One region of the Paenibacillus sp. YYML68 genome, then DNA from elsewhere that is predicted to be linked to it. Evidence: a T-box and tRNA genes for the amino acid it is inferred to sense, from the RefSeq annotation. Region 1 holds a T-box; the other holds one or more tRNA genes.
The links. The T-box of region 1 lies ahead of trpS (tryptophan--tRNA ligase). A T-box ahead of a tRNA ligase gene usually reads a tRNA of that ligase, here a tRNA-Trp.
Positions count from the first base shown of each region.

Region 1 (15,100 bases):
CAACTGGGATGCACTGATCGAAGCAATGCCGAGTTGCTTTTGAAATTCCTCGTCGTGCTCCAGCTTTCGCATGATGGAACGAAGACCCTTTCGCTTCTCTAACTGTGCTTCGATGAAGATGTACAGAAAGACTAAGGTGTCGAGCTTTTTCACATAACGGTCGAGCGTAGTCGTGCTTTGCCAATTCGGGATGATGTTTGGATTTATTGGTGCAACCCATTTACCAAATGCAGAAAATAGTGTATCCTTGTCCATGCGTATCTCCTAAGTTAGGGATTTGGACAGGGCTACCTGTTACCCTAATTTTAGGAGTTTTTTGTTACAGAGTACGACCTATTTATTACAATAATAGCACAATTTGTCCAATCTGTTCGCGTGTTAGTTTTTATGCAACGCTACTGTTCCATAATATAAGAAAGCATTGGAGCATGCGAAACGAGCCCGAAGCGCCTGCCTTGTCAGGCAAGCACTTACGGGCCCATCGGATTGCGTATCGTTAGGCAGCAGCTCTAACACGCTACATACCTTCCTCCCACTCCGCCAGCTGAATCCAGATCGGTGATGCAAGACGACCACGGCGAACCGTACCGCCCGCTAAGGCTGCGACTCCGAACGTCAGACGGGCGGCAGCTCGATTCATCGAGCGCTGTTGAGCAGCCTTCGGGTCTTGCTCTGCCTCAGCGGCTCTCCGACTCCTCTTATGGGCCTCGTCCTCATAGTGACGCGCAGACCGTATAAGGTCTCCATCTTGCCTTGGAAGCATATTCGGTATCATGTTCTTCCATCCCCCTCTATTCAGCTATCAGCATTCAGAATGGAACATCACCTTCAACAGAACGTTATTAACTTCATAATAACATAACATGGAACCTGTGTATATACCTTATGTTAGATTATATGACACAAACCACTTCACCTAACCTAATTTCGGACAAGCTTCTGCATTACTTCCAGAAAATCGCTAAATTTGGTGTCAAGAATACAAAGGTAGCCTCATAGGCTGTAATATGTGCGGCAGCCCGAAAGCTGTTGAGCAAAAGCAAAGGAAGTGAATGACTACTATGGCAGTCATCAAAGCAAACTCCAATGACGTCAAGATGCTTGCTCGCCTGATGCGTGCAGAGGCAGAAGGTGAGGGCGAGCTCGGCATGCTGATGGTCGGCAATGTCGGGGTCAATCGCGTCCGGTCAGGATGTCTCGACTTCAAGTCAATCAAGACGATTCCGCAAATGGTGTTCCAAAGCCCCGGTGGCTTCGAGGCCACACAGAAGGGCTACTTCTACCAGAAGGCGCGGGATAAGGATGTGCGCCTGGCCAAAAAGATCATTGCAGGCGAACGTTACCATCCCGCCAGCAACTCCTTGTGGTTTTTCCGTCCTGCCGGCGCTTGTCCGGCGCAATGGTATAACCAGCCGAATACCGGCAGGTACAAGAAGCATTGCTTCTTCTCGCCAACAGGAGCCAACTGTCCAGGTGTATACAACACGTACTAATCAAGTCGTGTTAGTTATAATTTAGAGGAGGTTTTCACGAACCATGTATAACCCTTACAAAGCGAACCCGTACGGCGGCCAGCAACCAGGCTACATAGGTGCACAGCCAGTCGTTCAGCAGACTGCTCCTGCAGGTGCTCAAGGCTATGTCCCTCCTGTTCCAAGCGGAACTCCAATTACACCGCAAGGGGTGCCGATCGTTCCTCAAGCACCGGCTATGCCGGGAACGCCAGGGCTGCTTCCAATGGAGCAGTCGTATATTGAGAATATTTTGCGTCTGAACCTCGGCAAATTGGCGACGATCTATATGACTTACGAGAACAACTCCGAATGGAACGCGAAGGTGTACAAAGGACGCATCGAGGCGGCAGGCCGCGACCACATCATCATCAGCGATCCGCAAACCGGCATGCGCTACCTGCTGCTAATGGTCAACCTCGACTATATTACGTTCGACGAAGAGCTGCAGTACACGTACCCTTACGCCACTGCTCCGACAGCCCGTTAATATATAGTGTACATGAAGCAAAGAGGAGCAAGACCGTAAGGTCGCGCTCCTCTTTGTTCAACACTTCATATGAATCGAACGATAGACCATGATCGGCACCGTATCGCCAACCCGCAATGCAGCCCCACCATTAAGCCGAATGAGGCAGTTAGCGCCAATGAAGCTACCGATCATCCCGGACGACTGCCCCCTTGCCATCGCAACCTTCAGCTCACTACCCTCCATATAAGCCTCAGCTCGAAGGAAACGAACCGGCTTAATGGGGACAAGGTCCATCTTCGTGACCAGCCTCGCTTGAATGAACGGAAGCGTCGCCCCGTTGAATCCAGACATAGCACGAAGCGCTGGCAGCACGAACAGCTGCGCGTTGACGAAGCACGCTGCCACATTGCCGGACAGACCGAAGAAGGGAATATCCCCCTTCATCGCAAAGCGCAGCGGGCTGCCAGGACGCATCAGCACCTTCCAGAACACTGTGCTCGCATGCAGCCTCTCATAGACAGCATGCATGACGTCCGTATCGCCAACCGATACGCCGCCTGTTGTGACGACCATATCTACACCTTCAAGTACGTCGCCAATCGCCATGGAGATCGAGTCTACGTCATCCGCGACAGGCAACACCTGCCTAGGGACCCCTCCTGCCTCACGAATGAGCGCGGCGAGCATGTAGCTGTTGGAGTCATAGATCTGTCCCGGCTTCAGCGGACCCGCGACATCGATAAGCTCCGTTCCGCTTGCAACGATACCGACAACAGGCCTGCGGAACACATCCACCTCCGATATGCCGAATGTCGCGAGCACTGCGATCTCCGCCGCGCCGATGAGGCTCCCTTCCGCGAGAACAACACTCCCCATTGCAATATCCTCGCCCCGGAACGAAATGTTGTCCCCCCGCTTCAGCGGCGCCAGCACTTCGATCTCCTCGACATCAGGGCGAAAGCGCCCCTTCGTCGCTTCGAAGCGACACACTGCATTCGCTCCAGCCGGAATCATCGCCCCCGTCATAATACGTATCGCTTCACCCTCGGCAAGCGGGCGTCCTGGCACCTCGCCAGCCTTCACCGAACCGACAACCTTGAGCCTCGCTGGGGACTCCGACCTCGCCCCAAGCACATCCTCTACCCGCACAGCGAAGCCATCCATCATCGATCGATCGAATCGAGGCACAGACTGCGCCGCGGTCACGTTGGAAGCGAGTACTCGCCCGAGACTTTCACCGAGCGGCACTCGTTCCTTCCTCGACAGCTTCTTCCGATCGATATGCTCCAGCATAAGCCTTACTGCCTCATCAACCTGCACAGGAGGTGCCGCCCCCTCAATCCGCCAATTACTCTCTCGCTCCATCAGACACCTCCGCCCGTCCTAACCGGTGCGCCGCCCGCCAAGCTATAGCCTGTTACACGGCTAATCTACCCGTTCAGCCCGAACAGCGCAAATCTTGAATTCAGGCATGCGACTGATCGGATGCAGCGCATCGTTCGTCAGCCGATTAATCGACAGCTCTCCGCCCCAGTGGAACGGCACGAATATCGTCCTCGGATGTATACCCTCCGTCACTTTCACATCGAACACAAGAGCTCCTCGCTTGCTCGTCAATCTCAGCTTGCTGCCGACCCTCATCCCGAGCCTCTGGGCGAGTGCAGGGTGAATCTCCGCGACCGGCACCGGAGCCTTCTTCATCAACGACTCGGAGCGCCTCGTCTGGGTACCACTTAAATAGTGATTCGGCAGCCTGCCCGTGGTGAGTACATAAGGATATTCCCGCTCCACCGGCTCCGCAGGCATCTGTGGCGTAATCGGATGCAGCTTCGCCTTCCCGTCGGGCAGGTTGAACTTATCGCGGAACATATGCGGCGTACCCGGATGATCCTGTGACGGGCATGGCCAGAATAGCCCCTTCTCCCGCTTCAGACGATCATAGGTAATGCCGCTGTAATCCGCCTTACCGCCAGCGGATGCACGAGCCAGCTCGTTGAAGATGTCCTCTGACGATTCATAGCGAAAATACGCTCCGCGCCCCAGCCGCTCAGCCAGCTCGCACACGAGCTGCACATCAGACATGCAGCCTTCCGGAGGCTGCAGCGGCTGACCGCGATGAAAGACACGCCCCTCGAGATTCGTCATCGTACCTTCCACCTCTAGGAACGACGTCGAAGGCAGCAGCCAATGCGCATACTCGGCGGTCTCCGTCTCGAACATATCGACGACGATCAGCAGCTCTAGCTTGCTCAGCGCACGCTCGACCAACGAGCTGTTCGGACTCGACACGACCGGATTCGAGCCGATCACGATCATCGCCTTAATCTCTCCAGCATCCGCCTTCTGCAGCATCTCGTACGCCGATACACCCTTACGAGGAAGCTCCTCCTCCCGAATGCCCCACACCTCGCTTACGTAGCGGCGAGCCTCCGGGTCCTCAATCGACTTGTAGCCGGGCAGCTGGTCTGCCTTCAGCCCGTGCTCTCTGCCGCCCTGTCCATTCGCTTGACCCGTAACAGAGCCGAAGCCGCAGCCCTCCTTGCCGATCTTCCCTGTAAGCAAGCTCAGATTCATATAATTGAGCGCATGCTCCACGCCGTTCACCTGCTGCTCCAGCCCGCGAGCCGTAAGCACGATGCCAGTCTTCGCCTTGGCGAAGCCGCGGGCAACGGTGCGGATCACACCCTCCAGCACTCCGGTAATTTGTTGCACCCGATCAGGCGTATACACCTCTACGGCGCGGGCAAGCTCAGCGAAGCCGTTCGTCCGATCATTCACGAATCGTTCGTCATACAGCTTCTCCTGAATAATAACGTTCAGCAGCCCGTTGACGAATACCGAGTCGAAGCCAGGCTGCAGACGGACATGAATGTCCGCCACCTTGCTCGTCATCGTATTGCGAGGATCGATCGTTACGATAATGGCTTTATTTTTTTTGGCTTCCATAATATAAGGCATCATCGTAGGCTGGCATTCGGCGATATTCGTACCGGCCAATATAATGTATTGCGCCTTCGGAATTTCAGACAGCGGCATACTCATTCCCCGGTCAATACCGAAGGCTAGGTGGGATGCTGCTGCTGCAGACGACATGCAGTAGCGCCCATTGTAGTCAATATACTTGGTACCTAGCCCGACCCGCGCGAACTTGCCAAGCAAGTAGCACACTTCATTCGTCAAGGAGCCGCCGCCATAGATGGACACGGCATCCTTCCCATATTGCTGCTGAATCGATTCAATACTTGCGGCAATCTCATCAAGCGCATGGCCCCAGCTAACCGGACTCCATGCATCACCGACATACTTGCGACTCCTAGGAGCGCTCAAGCGGCCCGCATGTAAGACGTGCTGATGAGCATTCAGCCCCTTCTGACACAGCCTTCCTGTCGCCACCGGAAAATCAGGACTCGGCTTAATCGTAAGTCCAGCTCCGCCCTCTGCGGCATGCACCTCAAGTCCACATTGCATACTGCAGTAGCAGCAATGGGAAGAGCGTGTTTCCCCCAGCTTGAAAGTCGTCCCCGCCACCATACCTCTCCACTCCCCCATACCGTTACGAGACGCTATCAACGCCTGACGGCTCTCTTGTAAATGTTATAATAAGTGACATTAGTTTGACTCGATACAACCGGCACACGACTTTCTCTTCCTAAATTGTATGCATCATCGTTTTTAATGTCAACAATTATTACATGAACTTTGAGGGATTCCCTTCTTTATTTGGATACGAAACGCCAGATGTGAATTTTTGCCCGACCCCCAACGACCCACCTCTCCAGCTCACGCCATAGCTGCGTGTCTTCGGACGTCGGTTCAAGCTCCTCCGTGCCGGTCCTCATTTGCTTCATTCGGACGTAAGCCTCCTCCGCGAGGTCGCTCCACAGCTCAACGAACAACCCCGGCTGATCCGTGCCCTCGAACAATTGCAGCCGCGGCTCCCGTAGCTTCATATGCTCCGCCCAAGCGGCATATAACTCCAGAGCTTGAGGCTCGATTCGATACTCGACAAACACAATGTACATCTTTTTCACTCCGATCAGCTTTATTTTGGCCAATAAAATGATACACTACAAGAAACGACTGCGCACCTCTGCTCATGCGTACGCTAAAGGTGCGCGGTCAATACGGCTCACAGGAGGTCATCCATGGATACCGGTACCCACCTCGTCATCGGTCTTGGCTTGGCTGGACTCGCCTACATCGATCCTGTAGTGGCTGCCGATCCGGTAACCGCGACTGCAGTCTTGATCGGCACAGTCGCCGGCTCCCAGGCGCCCGATGCAGATACGCTGCTTCGCCTTAAGAGCAACGCTTTATATGTGAAGAACCATCGGGGCTTGTCCCATTCCATCCCCGCACTGTTCGTATGGACCGCCTTGATCTCGGGCACGCTTGGTCTTCTGTTCGAGGAGCTGCCGCTCGCGCATGTGACGATGTGGGTGTTTATCGCCGTCGCCTTTCACGTCTTCACCGATTTGTTCAATACGTATGGCACACAGGCGCTGCGCCCCTTCTCTCGAAGGTGGGTGTCCTGGAACATCATTCACATTTTTGACCCGTTCATCTTCTCCACCCATGTGCTGGCGATCTTCCTCTGGTCGTTCCGTCTCGTCGAGCCTCACGTCGTATTCCCGGCGCTGTACAGCCTCATTGCCGCCTACTACGTCTGGCGGACGGTTGACCATTACAGACTCGAGCGGGGACTCAAGCGCCACGATCCGGATTACAAGCCAGGTGACACGTATACGTTAATTCCTACCGTTCACTTGTACCACTGGCAGGTCGTGAAGCACAACAGCGACGGCTCGTTCAGTCTAGGAGAATACCGCAGCAAGCTGATCAAGTGGGCAGACCACGTGAGCTGCGACAGCCATCCGGCCGTCGACGCCTCGAAGAAGCATAAGAACATTGCATCGTTCTTGTACTTCACCTCGTTCGCCTGCGCCGAATGCAAGGAATATGACTGGGGCTACGAGGTGCGCTGGGCGGACGTCAGATACAGGCATCGCAAGCAGTACCCGTTCGTCGCGGTCGTTCGTATGGATAAGAACTACGACGTGCTGGACTCTTATGTCGGATGGGTAAGTGAATCCAAGCTGGAGAAAAAGCTTCGCGTAGACGTCTATTAATGATAAAATGCGGATGAGCAAGTTTTCACTTGGCTCATCCGCTTTTGTCTGACTGCGAGCTGCAGCGCAACGTGGAAAAGCCCAAGGAGAGAAGCTCCCCCTGGGCTATATCAAACTGATTGCTGCGTACAAGGTTAGCGATTAGCGGCCTTGACCCGCGATCGCTTGCTCGGCGATTTGCACCAAGCGGCGAGTGATGTGACCACCGATTGCACCTGTGTCACGTGTTGCCATGTAACCATAGTAGCCGTCTTGCGGAATTTGGATACCTAACTCTTGCGCTACCTCATACTTCAACTGATCCAATGCTTGAGAAGCTTGTGGTACTACCAAAGCGTTGCTGCTGCGGGATTGTCCTGCACCCATGTTCAGCACTCCTTTCAATTGGATGATGTCTTTGATGTATTTGCAAGCTTGCAAGCTTATTATGTGCCGCATGCCGAATCTTATACGCAGCTTTTGAAAAAATAATTAGAGTTTCAATAACCATTACCATTCGTTAAGAAAGGCGGTCTCCCTCTATATGAACAAACCATTAGCGCTTCTTTTTGCTTTTATCGGCACCGGGCTGCTCGCCGCGGTCAGCTATTTCATGGCAGCAGGACGTCCTTGGCTCGCGGTCGTGGCAGGCGTCGTGTCCTTCTTCTTCATCGGCTTCGGCTTTATCGTGAAGGCGAAGCAGCGTAAGCGCAACTCCTAAGACGCACATTCGCTCATGAGTTCGCTGTATGCCAAAAAGAACCGGATTCGCGTTACACACCTTTGCTAGGTGCATTCGCGCTTCCGGTTCTTCTGTACCAAGCTTCAACTCAATCTACAGCACAACGAAGCCCATCTTGGACTTCACGTCTCTTAACGTACGTTCTGCCAGCTCGCTCGCCTTCTGCTGGCCTTCCTTCAGTATACGGTGCAGCTCGCCAGACTCGCGAATATCGCGATAAGACTGCTGCAGAGGCTCAATCAGTGCGACGACCGCCTCAGCCAGCTCCTTCTTGAACGGACCGTAGCCCTGCCCGTCGTACATCGCTTCAATGTCGGCAACCGACTTATCGGTCACAGCCGAATAGATGCTGATCAGGTTACTGACCTCAGGCTTATTCGCCGGGTCGTACTTAACCTCGCGTCCCGAATCGGTCACAGCACGGCTAATTTTTTTGCGAATCACATCGGGAGGGTCGAGGAGTGCAATGTAGCTGCCTGCGTTCGGATTGCTCTTGCTCATCTTCTTCGAGGCGTCGTCCAGCGACATGATGCGCGCGCCGACCTCGGGAATATAGCCCTTCGGGATCGTGAACGTATCGCCGTACCGTCCGTTGAACCGTTGCGCGAGATCGCGAGTCAGCTCCAGATGCTGCTTCTGATCGTCACCGACTGGTACGAGATCGGCGTTGTACAGCATAATGTCAGCTGCCATCAGAGACGGATAGGTGAACAAGCCAGCGCCCACCGACTCCTTGCCAGCCGACTTGTCCTTGAACTGCGTCATCCGCTCCAGCTCGCCCATATACGTCAAGGTCGTCATCAGCCAGCCGAGCTCGGCGTGCGCTGGTACCGTTGACTGCAGGAACACAGTTGCCGCCTTCGGATCGATGCCCGCAGCCAAGTATAACGCCGCGACCGACTCGGACTGCTCCTTCAATGCAGCTGGCTCCTGCGGAACAGTCACCGCGTGCATATCGACCACCATAAAGTAGCATTCATGCGTATGCTGCAGCTTCACATAATTGCGCAGCGCGCCGATGTAGTTACCGAGGGTCAATTGACCGCTTGGCTGCATGCCAGAAAGAACCTTAAGCTTAGTCATCGTCGTGGTCTCCTTTACCTATCATAATAGAATGCAAAAAAGGCCCTCCGCCGCAAGGGACGAAGGACCGTGGTGCCACCCTAATTCGCTCATGGCGCCACACGATGACGTGTAAGCATGTGACCATAAGCCTTAATCAGCTCGATAACGGGAGCATACCGGAACAGCATACTGAGCGCCAGCCGCTTGCTGAAGCCGTTGCGGGCTTGCGGGCACCTTTCAACTGTCAGCTCAGGGACCCATTCGCACATCAGCCGCTAACCGGTTCACACCACCCACCGGCTCTCTGTGTAGCTTGGCTTAACGACTACTTGCTCCCGTCCACGCTGTTGTTTCCAGTCATTGTATCGAACGCGGACGAAGGTGTCAACTGAATTTCCAATTACTCGTCCTATATTCATCCACTCCTGCATACGTTATAATAATTATTACGAAAAAGGATAAAAGGAGATCAGAGCCTTGTCCATGACCATTCAACGAATCTTGACGAACGTGACCGCACTGGTATGCTTGGTGATGCTTGTCCTCATCTTCACCCAAAAGCAGCCCCCTGACTTAACATGGCTAAGTGTCGACAGTGTTCAAAACTTCAAAACATTGTTCATCAGCATCGTGCTGGAGGCGATGCCGTTCGTCCTCCTTGGCGTGCTCGTGTCGGCGCTGCTGCAGACGTTCGTCTCCGAGCAGACTGTACGCCGCTGGGCTCCGAAAAATCCGGTGCTCGGTGTAATGTTCGCCTGCGTGCTCGGCATCATATTCCCGCTGTGCGAATGCGGCATGATCCCCGTCATCCGGCGCCTCATCCGCAAGGGACTGCCCGTCTACACTGCCGTCGTGTTCATTCTGGCCGGTCCGATTATCAATCCAGTCGTATACGCCTCGACCTTCATGGCGTTCCGCACGCGGCCAGAAATTGCATATTCACGCATGGCGCTCGCCTTCGTCGTCGCCGCGACGGTCGGACTTCTCGTATACCGGCTCGTGCGCACCAATCCGCTGCGCGCTGCTCATGCTCACACGCACGAGAACACCCATACGGCGGCGGCTCATTCACATGCACACGAGCACGACCACTCACACGATCATTCGCACGAGAAGCCGGGCCGATTACACCGCATTTCCAGCGTGTTCGGACACGCGTCGGACGAGTTTTTCGATATGGGCAAATATTTAATCTTCGGCGCCTTGCTGACCGCACTTATTCAAACGTTCATGTCCAGAGAAAGTCTCGTGTCCATCGGTGAAGGACCACTCAGCTCGCACCTGTTCATGATGGGCTTCGCTTACGTGCTGTCGCTGTGCTCGACGTCGGACGCCTTCGTCGCCTCCTCGTTCGCCACGACGTTCTCAACCGGTTCACTGGTGACGTTCCTCGTCTTCGGACCGATGATCGATCTGAAGGGGACACTGATGATGCTGTCTGCGTTCCGCGTCAAGTTCGTGCTGTTAATTATTACGCTCGTCACTATTGTGACATTGGCCGGTTCTCTTGTGCTCGAACGTATCGTATTCTGATCTGAAGAGGTGAGCTTAACCTATGAATCCGCGTATCATCAGCTTCCACCATGCGCTTAAGGCAATCATTCTGCTCGGCTTCGCCGGCTATATCGCCCACTTGGTGCAGACCGACCTTATACTGCTATATATCGCGCCCAAGATGGTAGATTATGTGAAATGGTCAGCCGTGGCGCTGTACGCTGTCTCGGTGCATCAAGGGTATCGCGCATACAAGGCTTGGCGAACACCGCCTTCCGATTGCGGCTGCGGTCATGATCATACGCCATCCCGATCGTTGCTTAAGAATACGGTCGTATACGGCCTGTTCATTTTACCGCTCTTGATGGGCTTCCTGTTGCCCGACACGTCGCTCAGCAGCAGCCTCGCGGCGAAGAAGGGGATGAACCTGAGCAGCGCCAGCTCCGTGAAGAAGGAGTCGAGCGCAGCGACGAGCAGCTCTCAGACGACACCTGCGGCACCTGTGCCCGAGCAGGGAACGACTGAAGGCAACGCGCAGACGTCCGCAGCAGACGAGCTGTTCCCGTCTGACAAGTTTACGAAGCAATATGCCGATCACGCGAAGAAGCTGTACCGCGAGGATGTCATCCGGGTACCTGAGGAGTTTTACATCGAGACGTTAACGTCCGTGGATCTGTATCTAGACCGCTTCGTTGGCAAAAAGCTGGAGCTGACCGGCTTCGTATATCGTCAAGAGGACATGAAGGACAATCAGTTCGTCGTCGGCCGCTTCTCGATTCAATGCTGCTCGGCAGATGCCGCCCCTTACGGCATACTTGCCGAGTATGACCGTGCCAAGACGCTGGCTGACGACAGCTGGGTGACAGTGACGGGCACCATCGAGAAGACGACGTTCAACGAAGTGGAGATTATGGTGCTGAAGATTGAGAAAATCGCAAAGGCGGAGCCAGCCGCAACTCCGTATGTATATCCGAACATGAATTTCGGTGCCTAGTCAGCTGATGGCTCCTCAGCGCCTAGAGTTGCCTCATCCATTCGCTCGAGCAGTCGCTGTACGGTCTTCACCGTATCGGCGTACAGCGGCCGATAATCGAGTCCCTCTACAAATTGCAGGAACGTTGCACCAATTACTCTTACTTGTGCGGTATACGCTTGCTTGTCCACCTCGTACACTGCGACCGGTCTTGGCTCCTGATCTTGGCGCTCCTCGACCTCGACCAGCTCAAGCTTGGCCTGCGAGATTGGCTTGACGATGAATGAGAATGCACGGCATTCCGGGTCACCGCAGCCGCAGCAGAAGAACGGAACGCGCTCCCAAGCCTCGATTCCAGCCCATCGATTCGGCGCAACCTCCTCCAGCGTGCTCAGCAGCAGTGCCGGCAAGCCAACGTCTACACACAACGGCTCGTCAACGACGACTTCCCCGTCAATGACGAGCAAGGCATCCGCATGAACAATCTGAAGGTCTGCATCGAACGACCAATTGCGATAAGTAAGCTCTAATGACATTTTCCCTGCCTCCTCTCCCTCTATGCGATGTGGACATAATTACCAACCCTAATCTGCGTAATCATTTGAACGATGGTACATACTACCTACAGAACGGAGGTGATTAAGATGGGCGCAGGACAATCCCGCAGCAGCAACGCTTTAGTCGTTCCACAGGCCTCCCAGGCTCTGGACCAGTTGAAGTATGAGGTTGCTCAAGAGCTGGGCATCCAAATTCCTCAGGACGGTTACTATGGCTTCATGGCAACTCGTGACACTGGGGCAATTGGTGGCCACATCACACGTCGTCTGGTTCAAATCGCCGAGCAGCAGCTTGCAGGCAAGTTCACAAGATAATGAAGCCTCACGAATACTTTGTGAGCGGTCCTTCGCAGGGCCGCTTTTTCCTGTACTGCCGTACTGCTCTGTACAGACGGCTTGAACCACTAGGCTATATCCTATCATTATATACGATATCAACTCCGCGCAAAACCGTTTGCTCGCGAAGAACAGGCCCCCGGAGAAGCCGGAGACCTGTTACGAATGGTATAATATTAAATAATGCCCTGCCTTGCCACTACTCAAATCTCGATGCTTTCGACTTGTCGACTATGCTTGCCATGTTGTAGTTAGACTCGAACGTCACACTCGTGCATAGCTGGTTTTGCCTCATGGCGAACTCGAACTGAATTTCTCCATGCGACCACTTCTTCAGCTTCAACGATTCAAGCGCCATGCGAGTCATCGAAAGCTGATGGCTTTCGGTTAAGCCGCTCTCCGTCCGTCTGAGCTCCGTCCCGCGGCCCTCAATCGGAAAATGACGAATACCGAACTTGCCAATCACATTGTTGCGAATCTGAATAAACACCGTACCTGAAGTCAAATGCGCCAGCTCTTCCTTAAGCTCACGAAACGCAAGCTCCAACTGTCTTGCCAATGGCAATTGCTCCAAGATCAAAACCGATACCACCTTTCACTTTGAAGATATGTTATTATATGTATCAACAAGATGCAATCCGATTATATGACAAAATGTGTAAATGATCAACAAAAAATTCACTAATTTATAGTAAATTTATCTTATTATCGCCTCATATCCCCCTCTGTAAGGTAGACCAAAACTTACATCAGGTGGTATAATTACCTAAACCATGAACCATGACCAAGGTCTAACCGCCTATTACTGAACCAACAGTTCCTGCTCTTAATCGGGACCTGTTAGGGAAGCTCCACAAGCTCGCATAGTCGAATGTAGAGCCTTGCTTCGCCCGTTCGTCTAGCCGCGAAGGTGCCGTACTAGCGGAATGGTTGGTTTCTAATTTTTTAGTTGAAGGAGTTGTTTGGATGAACTTTTGGTCCGGTCTATCGTTCAAGGCGAAGCTTCAGCTGGGCTGCTATACGATCGTAGCCTTGTACAGTATTGCAGCCTTAATTGTGCTGCTGCAATCCTCGATTAACGCAGCTGCAGGCATTACCGTGCTCGTGCTGCTCGCAGGTCTTAGCTATCCTTTCGTACGATTTCTTGAGAGAGCGCTTACAGAGCCGATTAGCGATATATCTCGAGCGGCGATGAACATCGCCAAGGGCGATTTTACGACGAGAATTGAGCTGCAATCTGATGATGCTCTGGGCGAGCTTGCCACCTCCTTCAATCGGATGACCGACAAGCTGCGCGACATTCTACAGGAAACAGGTAAGGCAACACGTCACGTCTCTGATTCGAGTCGCGACATCTTCTCGCGCAACGAGAGGATGAAGACAGTACTGGAGGAGGCTGCTGTTGCGGCGAACGAGCTTGCAGCGGGCGCTCAGCAAATATCGGAAGAAATCTGCACCGCCTCGAGCGCGACGAAGGATATCGAGCTGAAGGTATCGAGCTATACTGCCTCGTCCCGTGAGATGAACGATCGATCCGATCAGATGCTCCAGCTCATTCACAAGGGCATACATACAGTCGAGACGCAGAGCGACGGTGTACGCAAAAATGTAGAAGCAACCGCCAACGTATCGAGTACGATCCACTCGCTCGCCGAGCTGACCAAGGGGATCTCCAACATGACGCACTCCATCTCGGAAATTGCCGAGCAGACAAACCTGCTGTCTCTGAACGCCTCCATCGAGGCCGCTCGCGCAGGTGAGCACGGTAAAGGCTTCGCCGTCGTCGCCCAAGAGGTGCGCAAGCTTGCCGAGCAATCGACAACGTCGACCAAGGAAGTATTCGCTCTTGTCCGCAGCATCGAGCAAGGCATCAAGGAAGCACTCGCCTCCATGAGCGAGAACGAGCGTGTCGTTCAGGAGCAGACGCAGCTCATCTCCGAGACCGAAGCCGTATTCGCCGATATTGTGAACAGCGTTACCTTCATCACAGAGCAGATCGCAACGTTCGCCAAGGAAAGCGAGCAGATGCTCGGCAGCGCAGAGCACATCTCCGCCACAATGGAAAATATATCGGCCATCACGCAGCAATCTGCGGCAGGAACCGAGCAAGTATCCGCCTCCATGCAGGAGCAGATCGCGGCGGTGCAGGCGATCGTCGCTCAATCCGAGCAGATGACGAAGCTGGTCACCCAGCTGCAGCATACGATCAACGTATTCAAGGTATAGGCCCAACGCGCTAGACTGAGGCTGAACAACAAAAAAAGGCTGTCTGCACCTTCGCGCCTCAAGGCACGTAAGTGACGGACAGCCTTATTCATTTATATGCTATGCTTCATAACAGCTCTCGTCCGTCCTATTACTCCGTCAGCTGCAAAAACTGCTCCACATCCTCAATCGACAGGTCCAGCGCCTGCTGCCAAAACTGCGGCTGACGAAGATCGACGCCCAGATGCTTCAGCGCAAGCTCCTCCACCGTCATCCGCCCCGTATCACGCAATAGCGCCACATACTGCTCCTCGAACGCCTCGCCGCGGCGCAGCGCCTCGGCATATAGCCCTGTCGAGAACATGTATCCGAACGTGTATGGGAAATTATAGAACGGTACCTCGGTAATATAGAAATGCAGCTTCGACGCCCAAAAATGAGGATGGTACTCATCCAGACTGCCGCAGAACGCCTCGCGCTGCGCCTCGGTCATCAGCTCGTTCAGACGCTCAACGGACACAAGACCGTTCCGCCGCTCCTCGTAAAACCGCGTCTCGAACAAAAACCGGGCGTGGATGTTCATATAGAACGCGACAGAGCGCTGAATCTTATCCTCTAGCAGCGTCAATCGTTCCTG
Region 1 is NZ_BQYI01000001.1:4,149,657-4,164,756, forward strand. Features, by position in the region: gene PAE68_RS18480 (IS4 family transposase) at 1-255, opposite strand, end outside; gene PAE68_RS18485 (hypothetical protein) at 518-775, opposite strand; gene PAE68_RS18490 (cell wall hydrolase) at 1,062-1,493, shown strand; gene gerQ (spore coat protein GerQ) at 1,537-2,001, shown strand; gene PAE68_RS18500 (molybdopterin molybdotransferase MoeA) at 2,059-3,348, opposite strand; gene PAE68_RS18505 (molybdopterin oxidoreductase family protein) at 3,409-5,553, opposite strand; gene PAE68_RS18510 (hypothetical protein) at 5,700-6,005, opposite strand; gene PAE68_RS18515 (metal-dependent hydrolase) at 6,129-7,112, shown strand; gene PAE68_RS18520 (alpha/beta-type small acid-soluble spore protein) at 7,254-7,478, opposite strand; gene PAE68_RS18525 (hypothetical protein) at 7,636-7,812, shown strand; gene trpS (tryptophan--tRNA ligase) at 7,927-8,916, opposite strand; T-box leader at 8,969-9,249, opposite strand; gene PAE68_RS18535 (permease) at 9,376-10,431, shown strand; gene PAE68_RS18540 (TIGR03943 family putative permease subunit) at 10,454-11,386, shown strand; gene PAE68_RS18545 (hypothetical protein) at 11,383-11,901, opposite strand; gene PAE68_RS18550 (alpha/beta-type small acid-soluble spore protein) at 12,010-12,237, shown strand; gene PAE68_RS18555 (O-methyltransferase) at 12,458-12,838, opposite strand; gene PAE68_RS18560 (methyl-accepting chemotaxis protein) at 13,225-14,484, shown strand; gene PAE68_RS18565 (M3 family oligoendopeptidase) at 14,615-15,100, opposite strand, start outside.

Region 2 (15,100 bases), 120 kb from region 1:
GGTCCCATCGGACGCCGTTAGGCCCTTGTGCACCTGCGCCTTGGCCTCCGGCGTAAGCGCCGCCGTCCGTCCAAGGCTCGCTCGGAATGACGAGCGCGGCCAATACGTAGATGAAGATCACAATGCCGCTGGTGAACACTGCAGTAATAGCGACTATGAGTCGGAGCAGCGTCGCGTCGAAGCCCAACATATCGGCCAAGCCGCCGCATAGTCCGGTAATTTTACGATCCGTACGAGAACGATACAGTTTAGTCATCAGCGATTCCAGCCCTCCTGCTTTAATTTATGTCGCAGCTTCTCCAGCTCTTGCTCGAGCGCATCCGCCGCTGCGTTGCCGGCATGGCTCCATGCATCCCGCAGCTGACCGCGAACCTCGCGAAGCGTGCGAGCGTTCAGCTCCATATCCGACACCCGCTCCTCCAGACGATCGAACATTCGCGGCGTTGGACCTGCGCCCATCGAGCGCATTCGCTCGTTCATCCGCTGCTGCAGACGAACCGATTCGAGCCTTGCCACATAGTAGCTGCGCTTCGAGGCGATCTCGTCGAAGTCGGCCTTCAGCTGCTGAATCTGCTCCTCCAGCTCGACGATGCCGAGCTTGCTCTGCTCATACAGCTCCTTGTACTGCGCCGCCTTCTCCTCCTGCTGCAGCTTCTCCTGCAGCGCCATCCGGGCGATGTGCTCCTCGCCCGCTCTCATCGCCAGCACCGCTTGCTGGTCGCGCCGCTCTCGCAGCTGCTCAGCCGACGTATACTGCTGGCGAAGCGATGCCGCATGCGTCAAGCATTGCTGCAGCAGCCGCTCCGACTCGCGAATGTGCTCCGACTGGGAGCCTAAGTATTTATCGATGAGACGTACCGGGTCTTCTGAATGCTCGAGCATTTCGTTGAAATGGGCGACGGTGATGTCGCGGAATCGTTTCCCTAAGCTCATGCCTGCTCTACCACCTTTTCTACATAGATTATTGTGACGCTCGTTAGTACACCGACTTCTCCTTGCGAATGATCGACACGCCGTAGGCGATCAGTCCGACCGCAAGAACTAGCCCGATGAAGCCGGACATCTTGCACAGAAGAATGATACCGCCGATCAGCATCAACCCTCCGCCGATGATTCTCTTGCCGTTCCTCAGACCGAGGTAGCCGAATCCGAGCATCAGCGCCGGGAACAAGACACCTGCGACCGAGTGCCACACATCAAGCCCCATTCGGTTCAAGAGAATCATCGTGCCGACCACAATGAGGGCCAGCGCTACACCTGTATGCTTCGTGAATCTCATTTATTCATGTTCACCGCCTTTCGTTTCGTCGTCGCTTCCTTATGTCCTTATTCTAGGTGAAATCGTCCTCGTTCAAAACGAACCAACGGCCAGTTTTGCAGCCCGACTAAAGTCCAGTCCCTCCCCGTCCGAAGACGTGAACAAGACCCCGCCCATGCCGATCGCACATGCGAAAAAGCCCCAGCACCTGATGACAGGCACTGAGGCTATATATATGATGTTCATGATTGCACGTAGCCAGTTAGGTTAGAAGAAGTCTGCGATATACGTCTTCCGAGTGGGCAGCAGTCGATCCAGCTGCTCCACCGCCTCTGGGGTCCCATGCAGCAGGCCCAGCTCATGGAAGAACGACGGACGGCGATAGCCCATGAAGATCGCAGCAAGCACCGGCGGCTCGCAATGAACGATCGGCATATCACTCGGCGTCTCGGCACTCTCCTGCCGCTTCACCGCTGCTGTACCCGCTTCATCGACGGCAATGCGCCATACGCCTGTATTCCACGATGCTTGCCGGTCCTCCACACCTACATAGAGGGAGCTCTCTACACCCGAGACGAATGGAAACTTCGTCCAGAACCACTCCACGTCGACGATCCGGGCCATGAAGGTCGGGACGAACTCCTGCTTAATACGCGGATTGTCCAGCAAGAACGGAAGCGGGTCATCAGTCGGCACCTCGATCGTCAGACGATCCAGCATCGAGTCGTGATCCGCGAGGAACCGCCACAGCCCGAGCCTTGCCTCGTGAGTGAGCGCAACCAGCTCATGCACCTTCATCAGTCGCTCCCTCACCTGATACAGCACATAGCCTGCAGGAGCGCCTTGCTCGTTATAATAGACGGCAGCTGTACCCGCCTTCATTGTGAACACACGGTGCGTCCACCAGCTCTCATCTCGAACCAGCATGCCGTTATAGGTCGAAGCATATGCCGCGTAGATCGGCTGCAGCAGCTCCCATTCGTGTCCGATACGCCGGACACATCCTGAAGGCATGCTCCATCTCGGCAAGAGAGCAACCGGAATTTCATACTGCTTCTTCTCTGCACACATCCCCCACCCGTACTTGCGGTAGAAGCCGAACTCGAACGGATACAGGAACGAGATCGATTGACCGTTCGCCCGCATCGTCTCAAGCGCCTGGTGCATCAATCTACCGACGAGTCCCCCACGCCGATATTCCGGCCAGGATGCCACTCCGGCAATGCCGCCCATTGCCAGCCGCTTGCCTTGCACCCAAGCTTCGAGCTTGTAGATCATCAGCTTCGCGGCGAGCTTTCCTTCTATATAAGCCCCGTACTGCTCATGCAGCGCCATGAGCGCCCTTCGCTGCGTCCTCTCCGCTTCGGACATCTGCATCTGGAACGCGAACTCCGACAATGCCAGCGACTCCCCGTAATGCTCCTCCGGTATGCGTGATAGCTCCGCACGATCTACCTTCATCCCCCATCCTCCCCTTAGACCCTAGCCTAGCCTTACATCATTACAGTCACAACACACTACGAGCATCTATCTCCCATTTCCACTGTAGCCCAATTTCATCATACACTCCATGAGGCAGGAAAGCACATATATAACCAATATCTCTCCATTATTCCAAAAAGTTTATAGCTGAGCACAGCAAGCTCTTCATTTTCGTCCGTGACTTTTGTTCTATTTTTTTACGCTTCTTCTTCAACACAGCCAGCATTCTCAATACAATCCTGACTCATTTTTCATTAAACATTCATACATAACGATCTTGCTTATTAAATATTAACATAAACTACAAGAACACAAGATTCAAAAGAACTATTATTCTCAAGCTCACATAAAGCGCATGTAAGCTTTTTCCTCTAAAATCCGACAACATCCTATGCTATCATCTAGTTAAGCAAGCGACCATTAATAACCTTACTTGCCAGGAGGAATACACGATGAAGAAGAAGCTACTCTCTGTGATCTTAAGCGCTGCCATTGCTTTCGCAGCCGTTCCCTTCCAAGCAACAGCCTATTATGTCGAGGTTCCGAGGATGGAGGTCGTGCAGGGTGTCAACTTCCGTACTCAGCCTACTACCACCAGCGAGCGCATTCGCTTCCTGAAGACAGGCGAACAGCTCGAGCTCGTGAATACATACAATTCGTATTGGCTGGAGGTTCGCGATGCAGCAGGCGTCACAGGCTTCGTATCCTCCTCAGACAAATATGTCAAGTCGATCGTAGTGAAGGAAGCGGTACAGCCGAATGCGACGATCGTCAGCTCCGTCTCGTTCCGGACAGGCCCTTCAACGAGTGATGCCAGACTTCGCTACTTGAGCGAGGGTGAGCAGGTGCTCGTGCTGGAGCAGGTGAACAGCTATTGGTACAAGGTGATGGATGCAAGCGACGTCATCGGGTATGTGAGCTCCAGTGAGCGGTATATCGAGACGACATTCAACAACGGCGCTAGCGTAGAGGTTGAGCAGGAGGAGATATTATTCCCGGAGCCGCCGAATGCAACCGCAGTAAGCTCTGTCTCCTTCCGGACCGAACCGACGACAGACAGCACTCGTATTCGTTACATATCGAAGGGTGAGGAGCTGCTCGTGCTGGACAAGTATAACCAGTATTGGTTCAGCGTACAGGATAAGAACGGCGACATCGGCTACGTCAGCACGAGCTCCAAATACATAAGCACCACCTATGTTGAGCCATACAAATCTTTAACACGTGCGGCCGCAGTTCAGCAAGTGATCGATACCGGAATGAAATATGTAGGCGTGCCGTATGAATTCGGCTCTAGCCGTACCGACACGACCACCTTCGACTGCTCGGACTTCGTCCGCCAAGCGTTCATGGAAGGGATCGGGCAGCAGCTGCCGAGCAACTCCCGCACGCAAGGCTCTCACGTGAAGGCGGTCGGCAAGACGTCTACCGACTGGAGCAAGCTGCGCAAGGGAGATCTCTTGTTCTTCATGTCGTATAAGGGCAATTCAGCCTCCAAGTATGCTGGCATCGACAAGTCGAAGGAGACGATTACCCACGTCGGCATCTACCTCGGCGACGGCACGATGCTTCACACGTACTCGGAGGAATCCGGCGGCGTTCGAATCGACCGCATCGCTGGCACTTCATGGGAGCACCGATTCCTCTTTGGCGGAGCTACTTATTAATCAGGTATTTCTAACCTTTACATATCCTCGACTTGACGTTTGTCTTCCTCTGGAAGACAGACGTTTTTTTTATACGAATCGGGCGATCGTCTATACGTGGGGCTACTGTCGTTCATATTCTGTATTATGAAACTGGAAAGGGGGATGTCACATGAGCGCTGTAGGCGGACTGTACACAACTACTGGTGTTATCCTTGTTCTCTTTATCCTGCTTGTTATCGTTTCCCGCACTTTCTTGGTGTAATGTATAGCTAAGGCCAAAACCCCCTTCGAGCTGCTGCCAGCTTGAAGGGGGTTTTCCTTGCTATCCGCCGATCTGCGACATTCTGCGCTCGGTCGGCTTGTGACTCTGCGACTCGTCGGCGAGCGCCTTCGCCATCTCGTGGCTCTCCGGCTTCACATCCAGCGCCCGGAAGAACAGCTCCGCCAGCGCCTTGTCATCGCCGATGGCCTTCCGCACGTTGAACTCGTCCGACCAGTATAGACAAGGCTTAATGTTCCCGTCCGCCGTCAGTCTGAGCCGATTGCACGTCTGGCAGAAGTGGTCGCTGACCGGATGGATCAGCCCGAAGGAGCCCGCGGCGCCCTCCAGCTTATAGTTCCGCGATGGACCGTTGCCGCGTACAGCGTCCGTAAGCTCCTGCACCGCCCATCCGTTATGTGAGCAACGATCATGAACCTCCGACAAGGGCACGTACCGGCTCCGCCACCCTTGATCATCGTGACCGATCGGCATATATTCAATGAAGCGCACGTGCAGCTCCTTGTCCTGCGTCAGCCTAAGGAAATCGTCGATCTCATCGTCGTTCAAGCCCTTCATCAATACAACGTTCAGCTTAATCGGCGATAGCCCGACACGCCTCGCCGCGTCTATAGACTGCAGCACCTTGCTCACATCTCCGCCCCTTGTAATGAAGGAGAACCGATCCGATCGAAGTGAATCGAGACTTATATTAATCCGGGTCAAGCCAGCCGCACGAAGCGCCTCTGCTCTCGAAGCGAAGTAGATACCGTTCGTCGTCAGCGCGATATCCTCGATTCCGGGAATCTGATTCAGCATCGCGACGAGCTTCTCTACATTTTTACGAACAAGCGGCTCACCGCCTGTCAATCTTAGCTTACGAACGCCATAGCTAGCTAGAACCCGAACCACCTCAGCAATCTCCTCGAAGGTGAGAATATTCGCCTCCGGCTCGAACTCCATTCCTTCCTCCGGCATACAGTATACGCAGCGTAAGTTACACCGATCCGTCACTGATATGCGGAGATAATCATGCACCCGTCCATAACGATCGACCAAGCGCTGCGACATTGCGGCCACCTCCTGCATACTGACTCCCTTAATCCTCTAACTATATAGCAAAAAGAACCGAGATGTCTACACCTTCCCGATTCTTTCTTCCGTTTCCTGTTAGATTATCTCACATAACCCATGATGATGCCGGCCGTTTCCTCAATCGCCTTATCTGTCACATTAATGACCAGGCAGCCGAGCTGCTTCATCAGCGAGTTCGCATAGGTGAGCTCCTCTTGAATGCGCTCAATCGTCGCGTATTTCGCTCCGAACGGAAGACCGACAGCCTTCAGCCGCTCCTCGCGAATTTTGTACATCTTATCGGCGTCCATCGTCAGGCCGACAATGCGGCTGCCCGGCACCAGGAACAGCTCCTTAGGCGGCTTTACCTCCGGCACGAGCGGTAGATTGCACACCTTAATCCCTTTATGCGCGAGAAAAATGCTCAGCGGCGTCTTCGACGTCCGCGATACGCCCACCAGCACGAGTCCAGCCTTCAGCAGAGAGCTCGTATCTCGTCCGTCATCGCACTTCACCGCGAACTCAACAGCCTCGACACGCTTGAAATAATCTTCATCCAGCCTGTGCAGAAGACCTGGCTCCCGCTTCGGTGCATCGTTGAACGTATCGACGAACGCCTCCATCATCGGACCCATTATATCAACTGCGCGAACACCGAGCCGCAGCGCCTCCTCCTTCATCGTTTCCCGAAGCTCCGGCTGCACTAACGTATAGGCGATGAAGCCTCCTCGTTTGGCGGCCTCCTCGACGATGCTGCGAATTTCGTCTTCATTTTTGATATGGCCAATTCGCTTGGTCGTCACTTGATGGGCATCGAACTGACGGATCGTCGCCTTCACGACACCCTCAGCCGTCTCGCCTACCGAATCGGAGCATATCGTAATTTGATAATGCTGATCTTCCCTCATACGCTTGTTCTCCTTATCGTCTACTTCCGATCTCGTTATCTGTCTGTCGCCAGATCTAATAAGATGCTGGTCATGATCGTTTTCGTTATACGTCCGACGATTTCCCAGCGTGTTCGGCCGCTGCTCCCACTGAGCTTGGCCGGCACCACGACCGGCAGGCTGTCGATCTGATGATGGATCATTTTGCGTGCGGCTTCGATTACCGCTTCATCAGGTATCACATGTATCACATTCGGCTCGCGCGTCATCACCATACTTACCGGCATGACGGCTGTATTAGAATTGCCAAGCGTAAACTTCAATAAATCTTTACGAGAAATGACGCCTGACAAGAAACCATCGTCATCGACCACCATTAAGCTCCCTACATTTTCCATAAAAAGGGTAACGACCGCATCATGCACCGATGCCTGCTCCTTAATAATAATCGGCATCGATTGTACATCGCTCACCTTCAGCTCCATGAGCTTCCTGGCCGCATGAGCGCCCGGATTCATAGAGGTGCCTGGCGTGTAGCCCACCTTCGGCTTGGCATCAATGTAACCGAGCATGACGAGCAGCGCCAAATCCGAACGCAGCGTAGGTCTGCTGAGTCCGAGCAGCTCTGCTATCTGTTCGCCGGTAATCGGCGCGTTCGCCTTCACGAGTTCAACAATTTGTAATTGGCGCGCAGTTAATTCGATGACCGGTCCCTCCTTCGTATACAAGCAACGTCTGTATTGTTCGATTGTACCAAATTTAGCCGAAAACTCATAGCCAATCTTCGTCCTCTTATTGAATAAAGTAATCATCACAATAAAGAAAATTAATATTAATAGTACATAACATTCAATAATAAATGTGTTATAGTACTTCATATAAACGCTAAAAGATAACGGTAATGGAGGATTGTGACGTATGGAGAGAGAATTAGCACTGGAAATTGTACGAGTCACGGAGCTTGCTGCACTTGCAGCTGCCAGCTGGATGGGCCGCGGCAACAAATACGAGGCGGATGGTGCTGCGACAACAGCTATGCGGGCCATGTTCGACTCCGTCGCCATTCGCGGTACAGTCGTCATCGGAGAAGGTGAAATGGATGAAGCTCCGATGCTCTACATAGGCGAAGCTGTAGGCAATGGACAAGGTCCTGAGGTGGATGTTGCGGTTGACCCGCTAGAGGGCACCGAGCTCGTCGCGAAGGGCTTGAACAATGCACTTGCTGTAATCGCCATAGCTGGCAAAGGACAGCTGCTGCACGCGCCGGATATGTACATGGAGAAGCTCGCTGTAGGTCCTGCGTTGACAGGCAAGCTACAGCTCGATGATCCTCTTGAGATCACTTTGCAAAAGGCCGCAGACGCTCTAGGTAAGCCCTTGAGCAACTTGACCGTCATGATCCTTGATCGTGAGCGTCATCAGAAGCAAATTGCTACTCTGCGCGAGGTCGGAGTACGCATCAAGCTTCTAAGTGATGGCGATGTGGCTGGAGCTATCGCGCCTGCTCTGTCCGAATCAGGCATTGACCTGTATGTAGGCTCTGGCGGAGCCCCTGAAGGCGTTCTGGCCGCCGCTGCGCTGCGCTGTTTGGGAGGCGAGCTAATCGGACGTCTGCTCCCTGGCAATGAAGAGGAGATTGAGCGCTGCAAGCAGATGGGCATTGAGGACCCTCACCGGATCTTGTCCATGGACGACATGATCGGCACGGGAGACGTTATATTCGCGGCAACAGGCATTACGCCTGGTGAGTTCTTGAGCGGTGTTCGTTACACATCCGATCATCGTGCAGACACCCACTCCATCGTGATGCGCGCCAAAACACGGACAATTCGCTTCATTCAGTCGAGTCACTATTTGCCGAATAAGCAACTGCTCCAGGAAATCTTATCGAAGTAACATTGATCTTAAGCCTCTCTGTGTTAATATTTAATAAGAACCTATACGAACACAGAGGAAGGTTAACATGAGCATATTGTTCTATACCGCAGTAGGTCTTGTAGCAGCGACGTTCGGCAGCTTAGTCGGTCTTGGGGGAGGCATTATCATTGTTCCAGCCCTCGTTTATTTAGGACCGCTTTTCGTAGGAGAATCGATCACGATCTCCACAGCTGTCGGGACGTCGCTTGCTGTTCTTATTTTTACCGCACTGTCCTCCACAGCCGCCTTCATGCGGCAGCAACGTGTCGACTTTCGCAGCGGCTGGCTCTTCTTCACGACGAGCGGTCCGGCTGCCATGCTCGGCTCTTACATGACGCACTTCATCGACGCCCAGTCGTTTCAGCTCGGCTTTGGCCTGTTCATGCTGTGTATGTCCATGTTGCTCATCTTCCGTGATCGAATCCCCCCGCTACGGGTCAACTGGAGCATCAAGCGCACATACGTTGACTCCAACGGTCATAAGCATGTGTACGGGTACAGCATTCCGACGGCGCTGTTACTCGGCTTTTTGGTTGGCGCCATCTCCGGCTTATTCGGTATCGGCGGCGGATCTCTTTTTGTACCGGCCATGGTGCTGCTCTATCGTTATCCTCCCCATATGGCAACAGCTACATCCATGTTTGTCATCCTGCTATCCTCCATTACGGGAACAGTGATGCACGCAAGCTTAGGCGAGGTCGATTACGGCATGGTTCTATACCTAGCCCCGACAGCCATTATTGGCGGCCTCCTGGGCGCCAAGATCGCGAGCAAGCTAAGCAGCACGAAGCTGCTATGGGTACTTCGAATTTCATTCCTGCTCATCGCTTGTAAAATGATATTTGAAGGTTCTGGACTCACCTAACCTCAAGCATAAATCTGCCCCCCTTACTCCAAACTAAGCACAACTACGAGCTAAGGGGGAATCCGTATGTCTTCTTACACAAGAGGCCTCCTCATATGGACCGGAGCGATCGGCATATTACTCAGCTCCTGTTCCTACAGTAATCATTCTTCTGTCCCGTCACCTGATTCACCGCCTTCAGCAAATAATTCTCCAGCAACTGAAGCAGCGGATTCTAGTCAAGAGGTATTAAACAAGGGTGAAGATCAAGAGCGGAAGCTTGCCATTGAGCCGAATGGACCGCCTCATCGCAAATTAACTGCACATGATTCTAATGTAAATGCAGCAACCCAGCCTCCAGCAGCCATACCTACACCGACTAAGCAGGAGGACGTTTCAACCACCCCAGTAGCTGAAGAAGCATCGCATTCTAAAGGCTCATCCGAAGCTCACGAGGCGGCAAAGAAGTCAACGAACAGCAAGCTCACAACAGCCACCAAAGCCAAACAGAAATCAGCTCAAGAGGCGGAGGCAGCCCGTAAAACAGCTGCTACTACGAATAAGCAGCTAAGCTTAGCGCAGCTCGTCCGTAAGTATCCTGCATTTATCAAGCTGCAAGGCTCATCGAACTCCAAGCAGGTTGCATTAACGTTTGACGATGCACCTGACCTTAAGTATACGGCACAAGTTCTAGATATTTTGAAAACCTACAAGGTCAAAGCGACCTTTTTCCTTCTCGGCAATCAAGCTGAAAAGTACCCACAGCTCGTCAAGCGCATGATAGACGAAGGTCATGTCATAGGGAACCACTCGTATTCTCATCAATTGTTTACGAAGCTGTCGGACGAAAGCTTTGCAGCTCAAGTGAATCAAACCGAGGATGTATTGTCGCCCATGATCGGCTACGCTCCTAAGCTCATTCGTCCACCCTATGGTGAAATAACAGAAAGTCAGCTGCTGTGGGCGAAGAACAATGGATACTTAGTTGTGAACTGGAATGTAGATTCATTGGATTGGAAGCAGCTTAAAGCGGAGCAAGTATCGGCTAACATATTGAAGCGCGTGAAATCTGGAGCTATCATATTACAGCACTCTGGAGGCGGCCCTAAGCAAGATCTGAGTGGCACGGTGAAAGCTTTGCCACGCATTATTGAAAAGCTGCAAGATGATGGCTATGAACTCGTGCCACTAACAAAGCTATTGGATGTTGCGAAGTCGAAGTAACAACAACTATATATGTCACTAATATTAAAAAGCTCATCAACGTTATTACGTTGATGAGCTTTTATAATGCCGGTAGAGGGACTTGAACCCCCACGGTTTCCCTCACGATTTTGAGTCGCGCGCGTCTGCCAGTTCCGCCATACCGGCTAGTGGCGTGCCCTAAGAGATTCGAACTCCTGACCTTTTGATTCGTAGTCAAACGCTCTATCCAGCTGAGCTAAGGGCACATATTATAATCAATTTGGAGTGGTGCCGAAGACCAGACTTGAACTGGTACGGTAGTCACCTACCGCAGGATTTTAAGTCCTGTGCGTCTGCCGATTCCGCCACTCCGGCAAAGAATGGAGGCGCCACCCAGACTCGAACTGGGGGTAAAGCTTTTGCAGAGCTCTGCCTTACCACTTGGCTATGGCGCCATGTCTAATATGGAGCGGAAGACGGGAATCGAACCCGCGACCCTCGCCTTGGCAAGGCGATGCTCTACCGCTGAGCCACTTCCGCATATAAACTGGGGATCTAGGATTCGAACCTAGGCATGACGGAGTCAAAGTCCGTTGCCTTACCGCTTGGCTAATCCCCATTATGGTACACTAGTAAGTAAGTATGGGGCGATCGAAGGGAATTGAACCCTCGAATGTCGGAGCCACAATCCGATGCGTTAGCCACTTCGCCACGACCGCCATAATACTATTTAATTGGCAGGGGCAGCAGGAATCGAACCCACACTAACGGTTTTGGAGACCGCTGTTCTACCCTTAAACTATGCCCCTAAAAAAAGTGGTGGAGGCTGATGGATTCGAACCACCGAACTCGTCAGAGAACAGATTTACAGTCTGCTGCGTTTGGCCACTTCGCTAAGCCTCCGTATGAAGCTGGTGCCGCCGAGAGGACTTGAACCCCCAACCTACTGATTACAAGTCAGTTGCTCTACCAATTGAGCTACAGCGGCATAATGGTGGTGGCTCGGGACGGAATCGAACCGCCGACACGAGGATTTTCAGTCCTCTGCTCTACCATCTGAGCTACCGAGCCGTACACTTGATACTAAAACATTTTTTACAAAAAGTAAAGAGTTAATTAATGGCGGAGCCGACGGGATTCGAACCCGCGGTCTCCTGCGTGACAGGCAGGCATGTTAGGCCTCTACACCACGGCTCCGCGATAATATACTTTCTGAATATTCATCCAGAGAAGTTTGGTTGCGGGGGCAGGATTTGAACCTGCGGCCTTCGGGTTATGAGCCCGACGAGCTACCGAGCTGCTCCACCCCGCGATATTAGTATGGTGGAGGCTGACGGGATCGAACCGCCGACCCTCTGCTTGTAAGGCAGATGCTCTCCCAGCTGAGCTAAGCCTCCATACTGGTGACCCGTAGGGGATTCGAACCCCTGTTACCTCCGTGAAAGGGAGGTGTCTTAACCCCTTGACCAACGGGCCTTACTTGCTACGGAGAGAGAGGGATTCGAACCCTCGAGACGCTTGTGACGCCTACACGATTTCCAATCGTGCTCCTTCGGCCACTCGGACACCTCTCCATATGGCTCCCCGAACAGGACTCGAACCTGTGACAACTCGATTAACAGTCGAGTGCTCTACCAACTGAGCTATCAGGGAACATTGTTTCAAGACTTGCGCCTTGAAAACTGGATACGAAACTAAGCACGCTGATGCTCATTATTAGCATTTGCTTACGAAGTACGTTTACTTCGTAAACGTTGTAGGATAAGCCCTCGACCGATTAGTATTCGTCAGCTACACACGTTACCGCGCTTACACCCCGAACCTATCAACCTCGTCGTCTACAAGGGGTCTTACGAATTGGGAAATCTCATCTTGAGGGGGGCTTCACGCTTAGATGCTTTCAGCGCTTATCCCGTCCGTACTTGGCTATCCAGCCGTGCTCCTGGCGGAACAACTGGTACACCAGCGGTACGTCCATCCCGGTCCTCTCGTACTAAGGACAGCTCCTCTCAAATTTCCTACGCCCGCGACAGATAGGGACCGAACTGTCTCACGACGTTCTGAACCCAGCTCGCGTACCGCTTTAATGGGCGAACAGCCCAACCCTTGGGACCTACTTCAGCCCCAGGATGCGATGAGCCGACATCGAGGTGCCAAACCTCCCCGTCGATGTGGACTCTTGGGGGAGATAAGCCTGTTATCCCCAGGGTAGCTTTTATCCGTTGAGCGATGGCCCTTCCATACGGTACCACCGGATCACTAAGCCCGACTTTCGTCCCTGCTCGACCTGTTTGTCTCGCAGTCAAGCTCCCTTATGCCTTTGCACTCTGCGAATGATTTCCAACCATTCTGAGGGAACCTTAGGGCGCCTCCGTTACATTTTAGGAGGCGACCGCCCCAGTCAAACTGCCCACCTGACACTGTCCCCATACCGGTTCACGGTACCAGGTTAGAACTCCGATACGATCAGGGTGGTATCCCAACGGCGCCTCCACCGAAGCTGGCGCTCCGGCTTCTCAGGCTCCCACCTATCCTGTACAGATCGTACCAAAGTCCAATATCAAGCTGCAGTAAAGCTCCATGGGGTCTTTCCGTCTTGTCGCGGGTAACCTGCATCTTCACAGGTATTAAAATTTCACCGGATCTCTCGTCGAGACAGCGCCCAAGTCGTTACGCCATTCGTGCGGGTCAGAATTTACCTGACAAGGAATTTCGCTACCTTAGGACCGTTATAGTTACGGCCGCCGTTTACTGGGGCTTCGGTTCACAGCTTCGGATTACTCCTAACCGCTCCCCTTAACCTTCCAGCACCGGGCAGGCGTCAGCCCGTATACTTCGCCTTGCGGCTTCGCACAGACCTGTGTTTTTGCTAAACAGTCGCTTGGGCCTTTTCACTGCGGCCCCCTCGGGCTATTCACCCTACCGAGGCACCCCTTCTCCCGAAGTTACGGGGTCATTTTGCCGAGTTCCTTAACGAGAGTTCTTCCGCGCGCCTTAGCATGCTCTGCTCGCCTACCTGTGTCGGTTTGCGGTACGGGCACCTTCTCCCTGGCTAGAGGCTTTTCTTGGCAGCTTGAACTCATGACCTTCGGTACTTTTATTTCCCTCCCCATCACAGCTCAGCCTTACGGTTAGCGGATTTGCCTACTAACCAGCCTTGCTGCTTGGACGGACATCCATCAGTCCGCGTCACTATCCTTCTGCGTCACCCCATTGCTCATAACGGTTCACGGTGGTACAGGAATTTCAACCTGTTGTCCTTCGACTACGCCTTTCGGCCTCGCCTTAGGTCCCGACTTACCCTGAGCGGACGAGCCTTCCTCAGGAACCCTTAGGCTTACGGCGGATCAGATTCTCACTGATCTTTTCGTTACTCATACCGGCATTCTCACTTGTATGCAGTCCACCAGTCCTCACGATCTAGCTTCAACCCGCATACAACGCTCCCCTACTGCCCTTAATGGACCCATAGCTTCGGTGGTGTGTTTAGCCCCGTTACATTTTCGGCGCAGAGTCACTCGACCAGTGAGCTATTACGCACTCTTTAAATGGTGGCTGCTTCTAAGCCAACATCCTGGTTGTCTGTGCAACTCCACATCCTTTCCCACTTAACACACACTTGGGGACCTTAGCTGATGATCTGGGCTGTTTCCCTCTTGACAATGGATCTTAGCACTCACTGTCTGACTCCCGGGTATACGTATGCGGCATTCAGAGTTTGACTGGACTTGGTAACCCTTGGCGGGCCCCGCACCCAATCAGTGCTTTACCTCCGCTACGCTAATCCCGAGGCTAGCCCTAAAGCTATTTCGGGGAGAACCAGCTATCTCCGAGTTCGATTGGAATTTCTCCCCTACCCCCACCTCATCCCCGAATTTTTCAACATTCGTGGGTTCGGGCCTCCAGTGCGTGTTACCGCACCTTCACCCTGGACAGGGGTAGATCACACGGTTTCGGGTCTACGTCTACAAACTCATTCGCCCTATTCAGACTCGCTTTCGCTATGGCTCCGGCTTCTCACCTTAACCTCGCTTGCAAACGTAACTCGCCGGTTCATTCTACAAAAGGCACGCCATCACTCATTAACGAGCTCTGACTTCTTGTAAGCACACGGTTTCAGGTTCTTTTTCACTCCGCTCCCGCGGTTCTTTTCACCTTTCCCTCACGGTACTGCTTCACTATCGGTCACCAGGGAGTATTTAGCCTTGGCAGATGGTCCTGCCGGATTCCGACGGGGTTTCACGTGTCCCGCCGTACTCAGGATCCCTCTAGGCATACGCTCGCTTTTGGCTACAGGGGTTTTACCTACTGTGCCGGGCCTTTCCAGACCGCTTCGCCTAACAAGCTTTTGCCACATCGAGGTCCTACAACCCCTAGCGATATAATCGCTAAGTTTGGGCTAATCCGCTTTCGCTCGCCGCTACTGACGGAATCACTTTTGTTTTCTTTTCCTGAGGGTACTTAGATGTTTCAGTTCCCCTCGTCTGCCTCCAATGTAGCTATGTATTCACTACATGGTACGTGAGTATTACCTCACGCGGGTTC
Region 2 is NZ_BQYI01000001.1:4,264,898-4,279,997, forward strand. Features, by position in the region: gene PAE68_RS19015 (PspC domain-containing protein) at 1-256, opposite strand, end outside; gene PAE68_RS19020 (PspA/IM30 family protein) at 256-933, opposite strand; gene PAE68_RS19025 (LiaF transmembrane domain-containing protein) at 977-1,279, opposite strand; gene PAE68_RS19030 (GNAT family N-acetyltransferase) at 1,526-2,719, opposite strand; gene PAE68_RS19035 (C40 family peptidase) at 3,193-4,407, shown strand; gene PAE68_RS19040 (YjcZ family sporulation protein) at 4,559-4,651, shown strand; gene moaA (GTP 3',8-cyclase MoaA) at 4,712-5,719, opposite strand; gene PAE68_RS19050 (pyruvate, water dikinase regulatory protein) at 5,824-6,630, opposite strand; gene PAE68_RS19055 (helix-turn-helix transcriptional regulator) at 6,666-7,337, opposite strand; gene glpX (class II fructose-bisphosphatase) at 7,528-8,505, shown strand; gene PAE68_RS19065 (sulfite exporter TauE/SafE family protein) at 8,573-9,391, shown strand; gene PAE68_RS19070 (polysaccharide deacetylase family protein) at 9,458-10,594, shown strand; tRNA gene PAE68_RS19075 (tRNA-Leu) at 10,662-10,741, opposite strand; tRNA gene PAE68_RS19080 (tRNA-Arg) at 10,745-10,821, opposite strand; tRNA gene PAE68_RS19085 (tRNA-Leu) at 10,842-10,930, opposite strand; tRNA gene PAE68_RS19090 (tRNA-Cys) at 10,937-11,010, opposite strand; tRNA gene PAE68_RS19095 (tRNA-Gly) at 11,021-11,095, opposite strand; tRNA gene PAE68_RS19100 (tRNA-Gln) at 11,103-11,174, opposite strand; tRNA gene PAE68_RS19105 (tRNA-His) at 11,199-11,274, opposite strand; tRNA gene PAE68_RS19110 (tRNA-Trp) at 11,291-11,364, opposite strand; tRNA gene PAE68_RS19115 (tRNA-Tyr) at 11,373-11,458, opposite strand; tRNA gene PAE68_RS19120 (tRNA-Thr) at 11,468-11,543, opposite strand; tRNA gene PAE68_RS19125 (tRNA-Phe) at 11,551-11,626, opposite strand; tRNA gene PAE68_RS19130 (tRNA-Asp) at 11,676-11,752, opposite strand; tRNA gene PAE68_RS19135 (tRNA-Met) at 11,791-11,867, opposite strand; tRNA gene PAE68_RS19140 (tRNA-Val) at 11,877-11,952, opposite strand; tRNA gene PAE68_RS19145 (tRNA-Glu) at 11,957-12,031, opposite strand; tRNA gene PAE68_RS19150 (tRNA-Ser) at 12,042-12,129, opposite strand; tRNA gene PAE68_RS19155 (tRNA-Asn) at 12,133-12,208, opposite strand; rRNA gene PAE68_RS19160 (23S ribosomal RNA) at 12,313-15,100, opposite strand, start outside.
Region 2: it encodes a tRNA-Trp, which carries the amino acid that the T-box ahead of trpS (tryptophan--tRNA ligase) is inferred to sense. The anticodon was not compared.